2 regions of the Rhizobium sp. IBUN genome follow, and region 1 is predicted to be linked to the other one. Evidence: predicted binding sites of a transcription regulator. Region 1 holds the regulator's gene; the other holds the start of a gene.

Region 1 (7,611 bases):
TCACGAAGTTCGCGTCGGTCTCGGCCGAGGAGTCTTCGAGATAGTCGAGGTCAAGGACCGACTGGTTTGCGAAGATGCCACAGGAAATGGCCGCGACATGGTCCTTGAGCACGCGCTCGACCTTGAGCATGTTGCGGCTCTCCATCCATTTCAGGCAGTCGTAGAGCGCAATCCAGGCGCCGGTGATCGAGGCGGTGCGCGTTCCGCCGTCCGCCTGGATGACGTCGCAATCGAGGGTGATCTGGCGCTCGCCGAGCTCCTTGAGGTCGACGACGGCGCGCAGCGAGCGGCCGATCAGGCGCTGGATCTCCTGGGTGCGACCGCCCTGCTTGCCGGCCGCAGCTTCGCGCTTCATGCGATCGCCGGTGGCGCGCGGCAGCATGCCGTATTCGGCCGTAACCCAGCCCTTGCCGGTGTTGCGCAGCCATGCCGGCGGCTTTTCCTCGACGCTCGCCGTGCACACCACATGCGTATCGCCGAACTTCACCAGACAGGAGCCTTCCGCGTGCTTGGAGAAATTGCGCTCGAAAGAGACCTTGCGCATCTGGTCGGTTTTTCTGCCTGAGGGCCGCATACTATTCTCCTAATCATCGTGCCGAAGACCCAAGCAGGCTTCGGGTAGATCATGCGTGCTATGGTGTTGAGAGCTTCTACGATTGGCAGCGTCCATTTGCAATTTCCCTTTTGCCGCTGCGGAGAGATTGGCTATATTTTGTCGGATCATCGTCAGCACGGGTACGCAAGGTTTCATGGAGTTCAGATCGACGTCGGTTTCAGAGGCAGTGGCTGCGCTGGATGAACGCTCCAAGGAAATCTTTCGCCGCATCGTGGAGGGCTATCTGGAAACGGGCGAACCGCTCGGTTCCCGCAACCTTTCGCGAATCCTGCCGATGTCGCTGTCGCCGGCGTCCGTACGCAATGTGATGAGCGATCTGGAAGAACTCGGCCTCATCTATTCACCGCATGTCAGTTCCGGGCGTCTGCCGACGCAGATCGGCCTGCGCTTCTTCGTCGACGCCTTCATGCAGGTGGGCGATCTCTCGGCCGAGGATCGTGCCAACATCGATCGGCAGGTGCGCGCCGAAAGCCGCGACAATCCGATGGAATTGATGATGAACGAGGCGAGCCGAATGCTCTCGGGCATTTCGCGCGGCGCCGGACTTGTCATCACCTCGAAAAGCGATCCTGTGCTCAAGCATGTCGAGTTCATTCGCCTCGAGCCGACCAAGGCGCTTGCGGTGCTCGTTGGCGATCACGACCAGGTGGAAAACCGCATCATCGAGCTTCCGGCAGGCGTCACATCATCGCAATTGACCGAGGCCGCAAACTTCCTCAACGCGCATATGACCGGCCAGACGCTGCCGGAACTGCGCAATCAGCTGAGCCGACTGAAGGACGATGTCCGCCGCGAACTCGACACGCTGTCGCAGGATCTCGTCGAGCGCGGCATCGCTGTGTGGTCCGGCAGCGCGGACGAAGGCAAACCGGCTCAGCTCATCATTCGCGGCCGCGCCAATTTGCTCGCCGGTCTCGCCGGTGCCGACGATCTCGACCGCCTGCGCATGCTGTTCGACGACCTCGAGAAAAAAGACAGCTTGCTGGAACTCCTCAATCTGGCCGAAAGCGGGCCAGGTGTGCGCATTTTCATCGGCTCGGAGAACAAGCTCTTCTCGCTCTCCGGCTCGTCGTTGATCGTTGCGCCATATCGTGATGATGACGACCGCATTGTCGGTGCCGTGGGAGTGATCGGGCCGACGCGTCTCAACTACTCGCGCATCGTCCCGATGGTGGATTATACCGCTCAGCTTATGACGCGACTGTCACGCAGCGCGAAGTAGCGCAGCTACTCAGGCAACGTGTCGCCCGAGCCGCCCATCTCCGCGGGCATGTCTCTATATTTGGGCAGGCCGTCACGAATGCGCAGCACGCTCTCCTGATAGTTCACGTGCAGCGCCGGGGTGTAGTCGAGATCCGGCAGAAGTGCCGCGTAGACGTCGGTGACGCCCCAGGTCGGGTGCTCGGTGTAGAGATGCCCACCGCACAGCTCGCAGAACTTCCGCACGCTGGTATCGGACTTCTGATAGCCCTCGACATGCTCTCCGCCTTTAGTGACCCGGACAGCCTGCGGCTGCCAGAGCGTGAAGGCATTGACCGGCCCTGCGGACCAATGCCGGCAGGAGGCACAGTGGCAGTATCCCATCGCCACCGGTTCGCCGGTAGCAACAATCTCCACGGCGCCGCAGAAGCAGCGCCCGGAATAGCTTTTCTGATCGCTCATGGTAGCAGCTCCCTGACCCAGGATTAGGCCGAAGCAAGAAAGATTTAGGTAGCTCTAAAATAAAAGAACTTTAGCGCGAGCAAGTCAAGCTGGCCCTCTCGCTCAACCCGGCATGAGTTGCCCCGCATCGCGCGCTTTTCAGTCACGCAGACTTGATTTTTGCCCGTCAAAGCTCGATATCGGGCACATCCTAAAAGACACCAATCACCGGAGAACGTCATGACTGACGAAACGACGAAGAACGGACCTGACGCAGCCGCGGCCGAAGCCGCAGCGGACGCTGCCGCAAACGTCGAGAACGAAGCCACCGCACAGCCCGATCCGCTGGAACTTCTGAAGGGCGAGAACGCAGAGCTGCGCGACCGTTATCTGCGGCTTGCTGCCGAGATGGATAACCTGCGCCGCCGCACCGAGCGGGAAATCAAGGACGCCAAGACCTATTCGGCTGCTGGCTTCGCCCGCGACATGTTGGCCGTTTCGGACAACCTGCGCCGCGCCATCGATGCGATTCCGGAGGAAGCAAAGGCTGCCGCTGATGCCGGCCTGACAACGCTGATCGAGGGTGTCGAGATGACGGAACGCTCGATGTTGTCGGCGCTCGAGCGCCACGGCGTCCGAAAGCTGGAGCCGGTTGGCCAGAAGTTCGATCCGAATTTCCACCAGGCCATGTTCGAAGTACCGAACCCTGAGGTGCCGAACAACACCGTTGTTCAGGTCGTTCAGGCTGGCTACACGATTGGCGAGCGTGTTCTGCGCCCGGCCATGGTCGGCGTCGCCAAGGGCGGACCGAAGCTGGTCGAACCCGAAACCAATTCGGTTTTCGACCAGAAGGACGCCTGATCCCTCAGGCGCCCGTCAAACAATCCGAAATCAGATGCGGGCGAAACGCTCGATCAGCAGATCGAAAAAGCCGTCCGCATCGACATCGCGCATGACCTGCGCATTGCGCTTGCGGTGGGTCACGTGCCACCAGTCGACGACGGTCATGCCGGCAGTCAGTTCCGACTTCACCTCGATCTCGACATTGCAGGTCCGCCCCTTGAAAAGCTCCGGCTTCAGCAGATAGGCGATAACCGTCGGGTCGTGCAGCGGGCCGCCGTCCGAGCCGTATTTCTCGACATCGAAGCGTTCGAAGAATTCCAGCATCTCGACCATGGCGATGGCCGGGCGTGTGCCGAGATCAGCCATGCGCTTGACGCGGTCCTTGCGTGTCAGAAGCTTGTGCGTGACGTCGAGCGGCATCATCACGATCGGAACGCCGGAGCGGAAGACGATGTCGGCTGCCTCAGGATCCACGTAGATGTTGAATTCGGCGGCCGGCGTAATGTTGCCACCCTCGAAGAAGCCGCCGCCCATCATGACCAGTTCATGGACGCGCGGGATGATGTCGGGCGCCTGCTGGAAGGCCAGGCCAATATTGGTCAGCGGCCCCAGCGTGCAGAGCGTCACTGCGCCTTCCGGCTCGCTGCGCAGCGTCTCGACGATGAAATCCACCGAATGCTGCGTCTGCAGCGGCATCGTGGGCTCGTCGAGAACCGGACCGTCGAGGCCGGTCTTGCCGTGCACGTGCTCCGCTGTCACCAGCTTGCGCGCAATCGGCTTGTCGGCGCCGGCAAAGACCTTCGTATCGGTGCGACCACAGAGCTCGCAGACGATGCGCGCATTGCGGCTGGTGTAGGACAGTGGCACGTTGCCGGCGACCGTGGTGATGCCCAGTACATCGAGCTCTTCCGGGCTGCCAAAGGCCAGCATGATGGCGGCTGCGTCGTCCTGACCGGGGTCAGTGTCGATGATGATCTTTCTAGGGTTTGCCATTCCGATCGTTCCCATCCTCGTGGTGCGCGTCTTCGTGGCATGCACCGTTTGTTTATATTCCCGTCGCAAATCGGCACAGCCGGCGCGGGCAGGATTTGATGCGAGGCGGCGCCTGCTTTGTCAAGGTCGGACCCTTGCCGGCTTCCGCGGAGCGAGCATGGACGTCCGCCTTGCGCCCGGGCTCGGCAGTTCCCATATTGTCGGCAGTCGGATGCTGCATTTCAGGTCCGGCAAGGTCGCTTGAATCAAGGACTTGAAAGATGAGCCGCATGATGCCTTTCGCGAGCCCGCTGCTTTTGGGCTTTGACGCCATGGAGAAGACGCTGGAGCGCCTTTCCAAGGCGAGTGATGGCTATCCCCCCTACAATATCGAGCACGTTGCTCCTGACCGCGCTTCCGGCGATCCGGAAAGGCTGCGCATAACCCTTGCCGTCGCGGGATTCGCTGAGGACGACCTCGATGTCTCCGTCGAGGAAAATCAGCTGTCGATCCGCGGCCGTCAGGCAGAGCAGGGAGAGCGCGATTATCTCTATCGCGGCATCGCCGCGCGTCAGTTCCAGCGGACCTTTGTTCTGGCCGACGGCATGCAGGTTTTGGGCGCTTGCCTCAAGAATGGGTTGCTGTCGGTGGATCTCATCCGCCCCGAACCGAGCCGCATGGTGAAGAAAATTAACATTTCGGTCTCACAGTAGGACAACGGCGCATGTTGAGCCGTTGGTCCCTTCTCTTGGAGGTACAGGAATGTTGATGAAAGAAGCCAATTCGCACCTGACCAAAACCGAACTTGCCGGCATCGGCAACGGCGAGGTCGCCTATATCCGCAAGATGCGCAACGAAGAAGTTGCCAAGTGCTTCCCGGAAGCGCCAGACATCGATCCGAGCGTTGACCTCTGGGCGCTATTCGGCGCCGATGGCACGCCGATCCTTTTGACGGATAATCGCTCCAGCACCTTCTTCAAGGCCGCTGAGGATGAGCTGAAAACGGTGAGCCTGCACTAGGCAGGCTCAGACGCGCTTGAATGTGAGATAGGCGGAAGATCTGCCTTCACGCCGTGCCTTGGCCTCGTAGCGCGTGCTCGGCCAGCCCTCGTAGGGCGTCAGCCAGTCTGCCGCATTCTGTGCTAGCCATTCGAAGCCGCCATGGTCGCGGCATTTGAGCAGCGTCCAGTTGACGTAGGTATCGATATCGGACGCAAAGCAGAACAGCCCGCCCGGCTTCAGCACGCGGTGGAATCGGTCGAGGTTCGTCTTCGACACGAAGCGGCGCTTCCAGTGCTTCCGCTTTGGCCACGGATCCGGGTAAAGCAGGTCGATCTGGTCGATCGAGGCGTCCGGCAACCAATCCAGCAATTGCGTCGCGTCATCGTTGTAGACACGAACGTTCTTGGCGCCTGCCTTGTCGACGCTCGTCAGCAGCTTCTGCATGGAATTGATGAAAGGCTCGACCCCGATAAAGCCGGTCGAGGGCATTTCCACGGCGCGATGGATCAGATGCTCGCCGCCGCCGAAACCGATTTCCAGGCGCAGCCTTTCGGTCGGCACCGGAAAGAGGGTCTTCAGCGGCTCGGGCGGAGCCGCTGAAAGATCGATGAGGAACGCCGGAAGCAAGGTGTTCAGTCGCTCTGCCTGATGTTCACGCAGAGCCTTTCCCTTGCGGCGACCGAAGAAGGCTTCGGTCGCGCGTCCGCGACGCTCCATGTCGGTCATGCTGCTTCCTTGACCTTGACGGCGTCCTTGAGCGCCTTGACGAGGTCGGTGCGCTCCCAGGAGAACGAGCCGTCGCGGCCAGCCTTGCGACCGAAATGACCATAGGCCGAAGTCTTGGCATAGATCGGCTTGTTGAGGTCGAGGTGACGGCGAATACCCGTTGGCGACAGGTCCATGTTCTTGCGGATAGCGGCTTCGATCTGGTCTTCCGTCACGCCCTTGCCGGTGCCGTGCAGGTCGACATAGATCGACAGCGGCTGTGCGACGCCGATAGCGTAGGAGAGCTGGATCGTGCAGCGGTCGGAAAGACCTGCGGCAACGACGTTCTTCGCGAGGTAGCGGGCAGCATAGGCAGCCGAGCGGTCGACCTTGGTCGTGTCCTTGCCGGAGAACGCACCGCCACCGTGCGGAGCAGCGCCGCCGTAGGTGTCGACGATGATCTTGCGGCCGGTGAGCCCGGCGTCGCCGTCAGGACCGCCGATGACGAACTTGCCGGTCGGATTGATGTACCAGTTGCAATCGCCGGCGATCGGCAGATCGCCGAGGGCTTCGCGGATATAGGGCTCGACCACCGCGCGAACCTTCTTCGAATCCCAGCTTTCGTCGAGATGCTGGGTGGAGAGAACGATCGACGTGACCTCGGCAGGCTTGCCGTTCACGTAGCGCACCGTCACCTGGCTTTTGGCGTCCGGGCCGAGCTTTGCAACTTCGCCGTCGCCCTTCTTGCGGGCAGTCGCGAGCAGCTGCAGGATCTTATGGGAGTAATAGATCGGCGCCGGCATGAGGTCAGGCGTTTCCTTGCAGGCGTAGCCGAACATGATGCCCTGGTCGCCGGCACCTTCGTCACCCTGCTGGTCGGCGGCACTATCGACGCCCTGGGCGATGTCGGCGGACTGCGAGTGCAGGAGCACGTCGATCTTCGCCGTCTTCCAGTGGAACCCGTCCTGCTCATAGCCGATGTCCTTGATGGCGCGGCGGGCAGCGGCCTTGAACTTCGAAGGGTTGATGACGTCGTTGCCGTTCTTGTCCTTCTTCATCAGGCTCGGCGGCAGGCGCACTTCACCGGCGATCACGACGCGGTTGGTGGTTGCCAGGGTCTCGCAGGCAATGCGCACGCCCCAGGGGTTGACGCCGGTCTTGGCGGCTTCGCGGTAGACCAGATCCACGATCTCGTCGGAGATCCGGTCACACACCTTGTCCGGGTGACCTTCGGCAACTGACTCGCTGGTGAAAAGGTAATTCGCGCGCATTCCGGGATTCCCCTCAAAGAACAAAAGCTGCCTAGTAGGTACTCAGTTCGCATCAGAAAAACAAGCGTAGAAGGACATAAATATATCTTTATATCTGCTGCAAAGTGGCAAATTTTGCCCCAAAAATGCCAAAAGCGGCCGTTGCGACCGCTTTTGTCTCTGCTCCGAATTTTGAATGGCGGTTATTCGCTGTCGGCTTCGGCGGCGAGTGCCTTCACCAGCTCGACGACTTTGCGGCGAACCTTGGGATCGGTGATTTTTACAAAGGCGCGGTTGAGTTGAAGCCCCTCGGACGACGAAAGAAAGTCGACCACATAGTTGGAGCTGGAGGCTTCCGCCATGCCGGACAGGCCGGAGGATTGTTCGCCCGGCGCGTCCTCGAAGAAGAAGGAAACCGGAACGTTCAAAATGCTGGAAATATTCTGGAGGCGGCTGGCGCCGACACGGTTGGTGCCTTTTTCGTATTTCTGGATCTGCTGAAAGGTGATGCCGAGGCTCTCTCCGAGCTTTTCCTGGCTCATTCCGAGCATCGTTCGCCGAAGGCGAATGCGACTACCAACG
Region 2 (7,611 bases), on a different contig from region 1:
CTCAATCCCAATGGCCGCATCCCGGCAATCATCGATCCCAATGGCCCCGATGGAAAGCCGATCGGCATTTTCGAATCCGGTGCCATCCTGCTCTATTTGGCAGAGAAGACAGGCAAACTCATTCCATCAGATACAGCCGGGCGCTACGAGACGATCCAGTGGGTCTTCTTCCAGATGGCCGGTATCGGACCGATGTTCGGACAGTTCGGGCACTTCTACAAATTCGCGGCCGATAAGGTTGCCAACAACTCGTATCCGATGGAGCGCTACCGCGACGAATCAAAGCGGCTTCTGAGCGTACTGGAAGCACGCCTCCAGGGTCGCCAGTGGATCATGGGCGATCTCTACACGATCGCCGATATCGCCACCTTCCCGTGGCTCCGCGGTGCCGACATCTTCTACGGCGGGCGTGAGGTGTTGGATTATAAGAGCTTCCCGGCCGTGATGGACTGGCTAGAGCGCTGCATCGCCCGGCCGGCCTCGGAAAAGGGGTTGAATATCCCGGCACGGCCTGCGTAAATCTGAGGCAAATATGCAAAAAGCCGGTCCAAAAGGCCGGCTTTTTTCATGTGCGGGAGCGTCTATTGGCGCCTGGCAAACTCGCCGCCGGTATTCGTCTTGAAACGAGGGAAGATGAAAACACCGAGCATGCTGCCGTGATTAGCATCGTCGTGGCCGTTCGACTCGCCCATGCAGAACAACGGCTGACGGAAGCCATTCGACATCATGATGGTGGTCGAGAAACAGAAGGATGAGGAGAGCGTCGCAGCCTGCTCGAAGAGTTCCAGGATGTGATCGCGATCCTTCGGATCGTAGCAGCGTATGAGGCTCAGGAGGCCGCATACCCGCGCCGGGAGTCCGTGCAGCAGGGCGCTCCATTCCTTGAGGCGGATCACGCCGCTGGACAGGTCTCCGACCCAGGTTTCCGAAATGGAAAACTGCGCCAGCATTTCAGGATCATGATTGCTGATATCCAGTGAGCCCGGCATAAGCGGTGCCGCGGCGTTGGTTCTCGCGATTTTGAACAAATTTTTCCCCAGCTTAGGTGCGGCTTCCCCCGCCGCACGTCCGGCAAAAATGAGCAGGTTCATGTTGCACCGCGCATCATGCTCGGGCGACCGGGAAATGGGGTCTGGATTGCCGGTTCTTCTCACGGAACCGCTTCCAATTTCACGGGGGCGTTACTCAACTTCTAATATATTTTTCGGGAAGGGGTTGTCCCGAATCCTACGTCGCATTCTCGTGGTCAGGATCGATGCGCATCGTGACCCATCGGCTGATGACACGCGCCGAATGCGCGGGGATTTATAGGCACTTTCATGCAAACGGCAATCCGCTTTTTGCATAATGCCGATCGCTACTGTGAGTGGAAAAACAACCGTGAAAGTATGGGGGACGCGAAAAAGAGCAAAAAAATGCGCGGCTGCCGAAGTGCAACCGGTTTCAATGCTCTCGTGAGCTCTGAAATGTGCATAAAATTGCAGCGAACGGATAACACAGCTTTTGGAAGAAATAATGCAGGCGCACAAGCTCTGCGAAAGCTTCGCCGAATGCGAGGCGCATTCAGATATCCGGTTAAACGTTTCACCTGACGATTGAAAAAGCTCACCTGGCGAATCATGCGCCGGAACGAAAAAGGGCGGTCCGAAGACCGCCCTTCCTATTCCGGGAAAACCAGGAGATAGATCGGTGAAGCTTTATGGACGCTTCAGCGATAGGCTTTCGCCTATCACATCATGTCCATGCCGCCCATGCCGCCCATGCCGCCCGGCATGCCAGCCGGAGCGTCCTTCTTCGGCAGCTCGGCGATCATGGCTTCGGTGGTGATCAGCAGCGAAGCAACCGAAGCTGCGTCTTGCAGAGCCGTGCGAACAACCTTGACCGGGTCGACGATACCCATGGCGATCATGTCGCCGTATTCGCCGGTCTGGGCGTTGTAACCGAAGTTGTCCTGACCCTTCTCGAGGATCTTGCCAACAACGATCGATGCTTCGTCACCAGCGTTCTCGGCGATCTGACGGGCCGGAGCCTGCAGAGCGCGGCGAACGATGTTGATGCCAGCTTCCTGGTCGTCGTTCTCGCCCTTGACGGAGATCTTGGCGGAGGAACGCAGCAGGGCAACGCCGCCGCCCGGTACGATACCTTCCTGAACAGCAGCGCGCGTCGCGTTGAGCGCGTCGTCGATGCGGTCCTTCTTTTCCTTCACTTCGACTTCCGTCGAACCGCCGACGCGGATGACTGCAACGCCACCAGCGAGCTTAGCAAGACGCTCCTGCAGCTTTTCGCGGTCGTAGTCGGAGGTGGTTTCTTCGATCTGGGCCTTGATCTGGGCAACGCGGCCTTCGATGTCGGACTTGGCGCCCGAACCGTCGACGATCGTCGTGTTTTCCTTGGAGATCGAAACCTTCTTGGCGCGGCCGAGCATGTCGAGGGTAACCGACTCGAGCTTGATGCCGAGGTCTTCGGAGATGACAGTGCCGCCCGTGAGGATCGCGATGTCTTCGAGCATGGCCTTGCGGCGATCGCCGAAGCCAGGAGCCTTGACAGCAGCAATCTTCAGGCCGCCACGCAGCTTGTTGACGACGAGCGTAGCAAGAGCTTCGCCTTCGACGTCTTCAGCGATGATGAGGAGCGGCTTGCCGGTCTGAACGACAGCTTCGAGAACCGGGAGCATGGCCTGGAGGTTCGAGAGCTTCTTCTCGTGCAGGAGGATGAAGGCGTCTTCGAGATCAGCGATCATCTTTTCCGGGTTGGTGACGAAGTACGGGCTGAGGTAACCGCGGTCGAACTGCATGCCTTCGACGACTTCGAGTTCGGTTTCAGCGGTCTTGGCTTCTTCGACGGTGATAACGCCTTCGTTGCCGACCTTCTGCATTGCTTCAGCAATGTCGAGACCGATCTGCTTTTCGCCGTTTGCGGAGATCGTGCCGACCTGGGCAACTTCTTCCGAGGTGTTGATCTTCTTGGCCTTGGCCTGGAGATCCTTCACGACTTCAGCAACAGCGAGGTCAATGCCGCGCTTCAGGTCCATCGGGTTCATGCCGGCTGCAACAGCCTTGGCGCCTTCGCGAACGATCGCCTGAGCGAGAACCGTTGCGGTCGTCGTGCCGTCGCCGGCGATGTCGTTGGTCTTCGAAGCAACTTCGCGGACCATCTGGGCGCCCATGTTTTCGAACTTGTCTTCCAGTTCGATTTCCTTGGCGACCGAAACGCCGTCCTTGGTGATGCGCGGAGCGCCGAAGGACTTGTCGATGATGACGTTACGACCCTTCGGGCCGAGCGTTACCTTCACTGCGTCAGCGAGAATGTCGACGCCACGCAGCATCTTTTCGCGCGCGGTGCGGCCGAACTTGATTTCTTTAGCTGCCATGATTGAAACTCCTGAATTCGAGTTGTCCGGGCTTTGGGCCCGTAGCTAAAATCGGAAAGGGGAAAAACGGCTGATTAGCCGATGATGCCCATGATGTCGGCTTCCTTCATGATCAGAAGGTCTTCGCCGTTGATCTTGACTTCAGTGCCGGACCACTTGCCGAACAGAACGCGATCGCCAGCCTTGACGTCGAGAGCGACGACCTTGCCGGACTCGTCACGAGCGCCGGAACCGACGGCGACGATTTCGCCTTCCTGCGGCTTTTCCTTGGCGGTGTCCGGAATGATGATGCCGCCCTTGGTCTTTTCTTCGGACTCAACGCGACGGACAACGACGCGATCGTGAAGGGGGCGGAAATTGGTGCTTGCCATTGTCTAATCCCTCGATCAAATGACACTAGCAGGCCGAGAGCGGCCCGCACGGATGGGTGTTAGCACTCGTGCTTGGTGAGTGCTAGCGAGGCAGCATTTAGGAGTGGCCCAACGGGGAGTCAAGAACGGCCGCAATTTTTCTTCGCCGTCCTCACAAACAGCCATAACAGCAAATCCTTGTCGGAAGTGCGACAGGCTGCGTTCTCTCCGAGATTTCCGAACGTCCTGAAGCTGGAGAGCTTTTGTAGCCCCGGAACGTTTGCGGCACCCGCGGGGCGAGTGGCGTCAGGATTGCCGCGCATACACGCCGATGGTATCGAGCAGCTTGGGGCAGGGGGCGGCAACCGTGAACAAAACGATCGCGGCGGACGAAATCATAGCGGTACCGACACTTGGGGAGGCGGCGCGTGTATGGGCGCGCATCGGCTGCTTGGGCTTCGGCGGGCCGGCCGGTCAGATCGCCCTGATGCACACGACGATTGTCGATGAGAAGCGCTGGATTTCCGAGGAGCGCTTCCTACACGGATTGAATTTCTGCATGCTGCTGCCTGGCCCGGAGGCTCAGCAACTGGCCACCTATATCGGCTGGCTGATGCACGGCGTGCGCGGCGGCCTCATTGCCGGCTTGTTGTTTGTATTGCCGGGCTTCCTCGTCATCCTGATGCTGTCGAGCCTCTACGCCGTCTTTCAGGAGGCCGCGTGGCTTCCCGCGCTTTTCTTCGGAGTAAAGGCTGCCGTTTTGGCAATCGTCATCGAGGCCTTGCTCCGGGTGGGGCGCCGAGCGCTGAGGGAGCGCTTTCATTATTATGTGGCCGGAGCGTCGTTCCTGGCTCTCTTCTTCCTGAACTTGCCGTTTCCTCTGGTTATCATCCTGGCCGGAGCAGCAGGCTTGTTATGGATGAAGTATTCCAAGCGTCGATTGGCAGCGCCGGTCTTGCCGCAAGCCTCTTCGCGCACGCATTTTCCCGAGGTTACGCATGTGATCGCAAGGCCTCTTGTGGTGCTCGTGTTCTGGATCCTTGTCTGGCAGTCGCCACTCTTTTTCATTCGCGGCCTCGATGTACCGACGGACCTGATCGCCGAAACCCTGAGCGGCGAAACCAATGTTTTCGGCGCGGTCTTCATCTTCTTCTCCAAGATGGCCGTCATCACCTTCGGAGGCGCGTACGCCGTCCTCTCCTATGTCGGCCAGGTCGCCGTCGGCCATTACGCCTGGCTTCAGCCGGCCGAGATACTCGATGGACTGGCACTTGCCGAGACGACGCCCGGGCCACTTGTTCTTGTTCTCTGTTTTGTCGGATTTCTCGCCGGCTATCGCAACCCGCTCGCCATGGCGCCGCTTGCCGGGGGCTTCCTTGGCGCCTTCCTCGCCGCCTGGGCGACCTTCGTGCCGAGCTTCATCTGGATCTTCGCCGGGGCTCCCTACATCGAGAAGCTGCGCAGCAACGAAAACCTCTCGTCGGCCCTTTCGGCGATCACCGCGGCGGTAGTCGGCGTCATCCTCAACCTTGCCCTTTGGTTCGGTCTGCACGTGCTCTTCGCCGAAGTTGGCCGTGCCGCACTCCTGTCCGGGAAAACCGGTCTGCCAATCGTCAGCGTCGCATGGCCGGAGTGGCGGACCCTCGATATCGCGGCGCTTGGGATCTTTGTAATGGCGTGCGTGATGCTCTTCCGATTCGAGAAGGGCCTCCTGACGATACTTGCTGTGTCGACTGCCGCAGGCCTGCTAATCAAAACGGGCGAGGCCCTTCTCTAATCGACGGGCACAGTTTTTTGCCGTTGCTCACTGCAAAATGCCTTGCCATCCCGGCATGCCTTTGCGATGTCACCTTGACTTAACGACAGCGGGAAATCGGAATGGCCAAGCGGATCGAGAACTTTGCAGAAATCACCAGCCACTACGACGCGGTGTTCTGCGATGTCTGGGGCGTCTTGCACAATGGAGTCGATCCCTTTCCCAAGGCGGCTGCGGCGCTGGAAGCAGCGCGCGGCGAGGGGCTAACCGTCGTTCTCATCACCAATTCGCCGCGCATCGCTCCGCAGGTCGTGACGCAGCTTCGCCAGATCGGCATCCAGGATGGCGCCTATGACCGCATCGTCACATCGGGCGACGTCACGCGGGGCCTGATCGCCGAGGGTCCGAAGAAGGTATTTCTGCTTGGACCGGATCGCGACGAGGCGATCATCGAGGGCCTTGGTGTCGAGCGCGTCGAGGCCAAGGATGCGGACTCGGTCGTCTGCACGGGCTTCTTCGACGACGAAACCGAGACCCCGGAAGACTACACCAAGTTGCTGAAGGCATTTCAGGCGCGTGGCGTGCCGATGATCTGTGCCAATCCCGATCTGGTTGTCGAGCGAGGCCACAAGATCATCCCCTGCGCCGGCGCGATGGCGGCGTATTACAATCAGCTCGGTGGCCAAACGCGCATTGCCGGCAAGCCGCACAAGCCGATCTACGAGGCCGTGCTATCTGCCGCCCGCGAAGCCCACGGGGACTTTCCGCTGAACCGTGTGCTTGCGATCGGAGACGGTATGCCGACCGATGTTCGCGGCGCTCTCGATTACGGGCTTGATCTCCTCTATATCAGCGGCGGCATCCACGCGACGGAATATACGCTGAATGGAGTGACCGACGAGGCGATCCTCACCGCCTATCTGGAGCGCGAAAGAGCGACGCCGATGTGGTGGATGCCCCGCCTCGCATAACGAGCCTCGCAAGAGAAAAGCCAGCCGATGACCGTTTTTCACCGCAACGAAACCCGCGAACCCCTGCCGGCCCATCTGCATGGCGGCGTGATTGCCATCGGCAACTTCGACGGTGTGCATCGGGGCCATCAGTCCGTGCTCAACCGGGCCTTGGAGATATCGAGGCAGCGGGGCATTCCGGCACTGGTCCTGACGTTTGAGCCACATCCCCGCACTGTCTTCCGCCCGGAGCAGCCGGTCTTTCGCTTGACGCCGGCGCCGCTCAAGGCGCGCATCCTCGAAGCGATCGGCTTCAATGCCGTCATCGAATATCCCTTCGACCGGGAGTTCTCACAGCGCTCGGCGGACGATTTCATCCATTCGATCCTCAAGGATTGGCTCAGCGCATCCGAGGTCGTGACCGGCTTCAACTTTCATTTCGGCCGCAGCCGGGAAGGCGGCCCGGCCTTCCTGATGGATGCCGGCCAGAAATACGGCTTTGGCGTGACGCTGATCGACGCGTTTCGTGACGAGAATACCGACGTCGTCTCCTCGAGCCACGTTCGCGAATTGCTGAGGGATGGCAATGTCAGCGAGGCGGCGGCGATGCTCGGCTATCACTATACGGTGGAAGCGGAAGTCATCGGCGGCGAGAAGCTTGGCCGTCAGCTCGGCTTTCCGACCGCGAATATGCGGTTGCCCGCCGAAGCAGACATTCAGGCGGGCATCTATGCCGTGCGCTTCCGCCTTGCCGATGGCACGCTCTATGATGGTGTCGCCAGCTACGGTCGCCGACCGACGGTCACCGACAATGGCGCGCCACTGCTCGAGACGTATCTCTTCGATTTCAGCGGCGACCTCTACGGGCAGCTCTGCTCCGTGTCCTTCCTCGGCTATCTGCGCCCGGAACTGAAGTTCGATGGCCTCGACCCCCTCGTGGAGCAGATGAACCGCGACAAGGAGGAGGCGAGTGCGCTGCTGACAGGCGTACAGCCGCTCGGCGAGCTCGACCGCAAGATCTGCTTCGCCTGAAGGTTCAGACGCTTTCGAAAATTGCGGCCCTTTCGGGACGACGGCCGTTGCCGTGTGGGGGCAGGGGTCTATGTCATCTGTTTGATTAGACGCGGATTCGCTGCGCCCCCAAGCACCGAAAGGCAATCATCAAATGGATAAAAGGTTTGGAAC

What was found. The regulator HrcA, encoded in region 1, represses chaperone genes, less so after heat shock. The targets are predictions, from matches to a motif close to GTTAGCACTCNCNNNNNGNGAGTGCTAAC.
Region 2: groES (co-chaperone GroES) is a predicted target of HrcA. The motif match lies at 3,800-3,828, and genes of this name have one in related genera.

Annotation. Positions count from the first base shown of each region.
Region 1 is NZ_AZNV01000003.1:179,283-186,893, forward strand. Features, by position in the region: gene rph (ribonuclease PH) at 1-574, opposite strand, end outside; gene hrcA (heat-inducible transcriptional repressor HrcA) at 750-1,838, shown strand; gene RHIBUN_RS0104960 (GFA family protein) at 1,844-2,278, opposite strand; gene grpE (nucleotide exchange factor GrpE) at 2,498-3,118, shown strand; gene RHIBUN_RS0104970 (nucleoside hydrolase) at 3,149-4,093, opposite strand; gene RHIBUN_RS0104980 (Hsp20 family protein) at 4,354-4,785, shown strand; gene RHIBUN_RS0104985 (DUF1150 family protein) at 4,835-5,092, shown strand; gene trmB (tRNA (guanosine(46)-N7)-methyltransferase TrmB) at 5,099-5,800, opposite strand; gene metK (methionine adenosyltransferase) at 5,797-7,050, opposite strand; gene RHIBUN_RS0105000 (helix-turn-helix domain-containing protein) at 7,233-7,611, opposite strand, start outside.
Region 2 is NZ_AZNV01000008.1:40,343-47,953, reverse strand. Features, by position in the region: gene RHIBUN_RS0109885 (glutathione binding-like protein) at 1-519, shown strand, start outside; gene RHIBUN_RS0109880 (hypothetical protein) at 582-1,028, opposite strand; gene groL (chaperonin GroEL) at 1,730-3,370, opposite strand; gene groES (co-chaperone GroES) at 3,445-3,741, opposite strand; gene chrA (chromate efflux transporter) at 4,052-5,497, shown strand; gene RHIBUN_RS0109855 (TIGR01459 family HAD-type hydrolase) at 5,599-6,447, shown strand; gene RHIBUN_RS0109850 (bifunctional riboflavin kinase/FAD synthetase) at 6,475-7,458, shown strand; gene RHIBUN_RS0109845 (DUF3311 domain-containing protein) at 7,592-7,611, shown strand, end outside.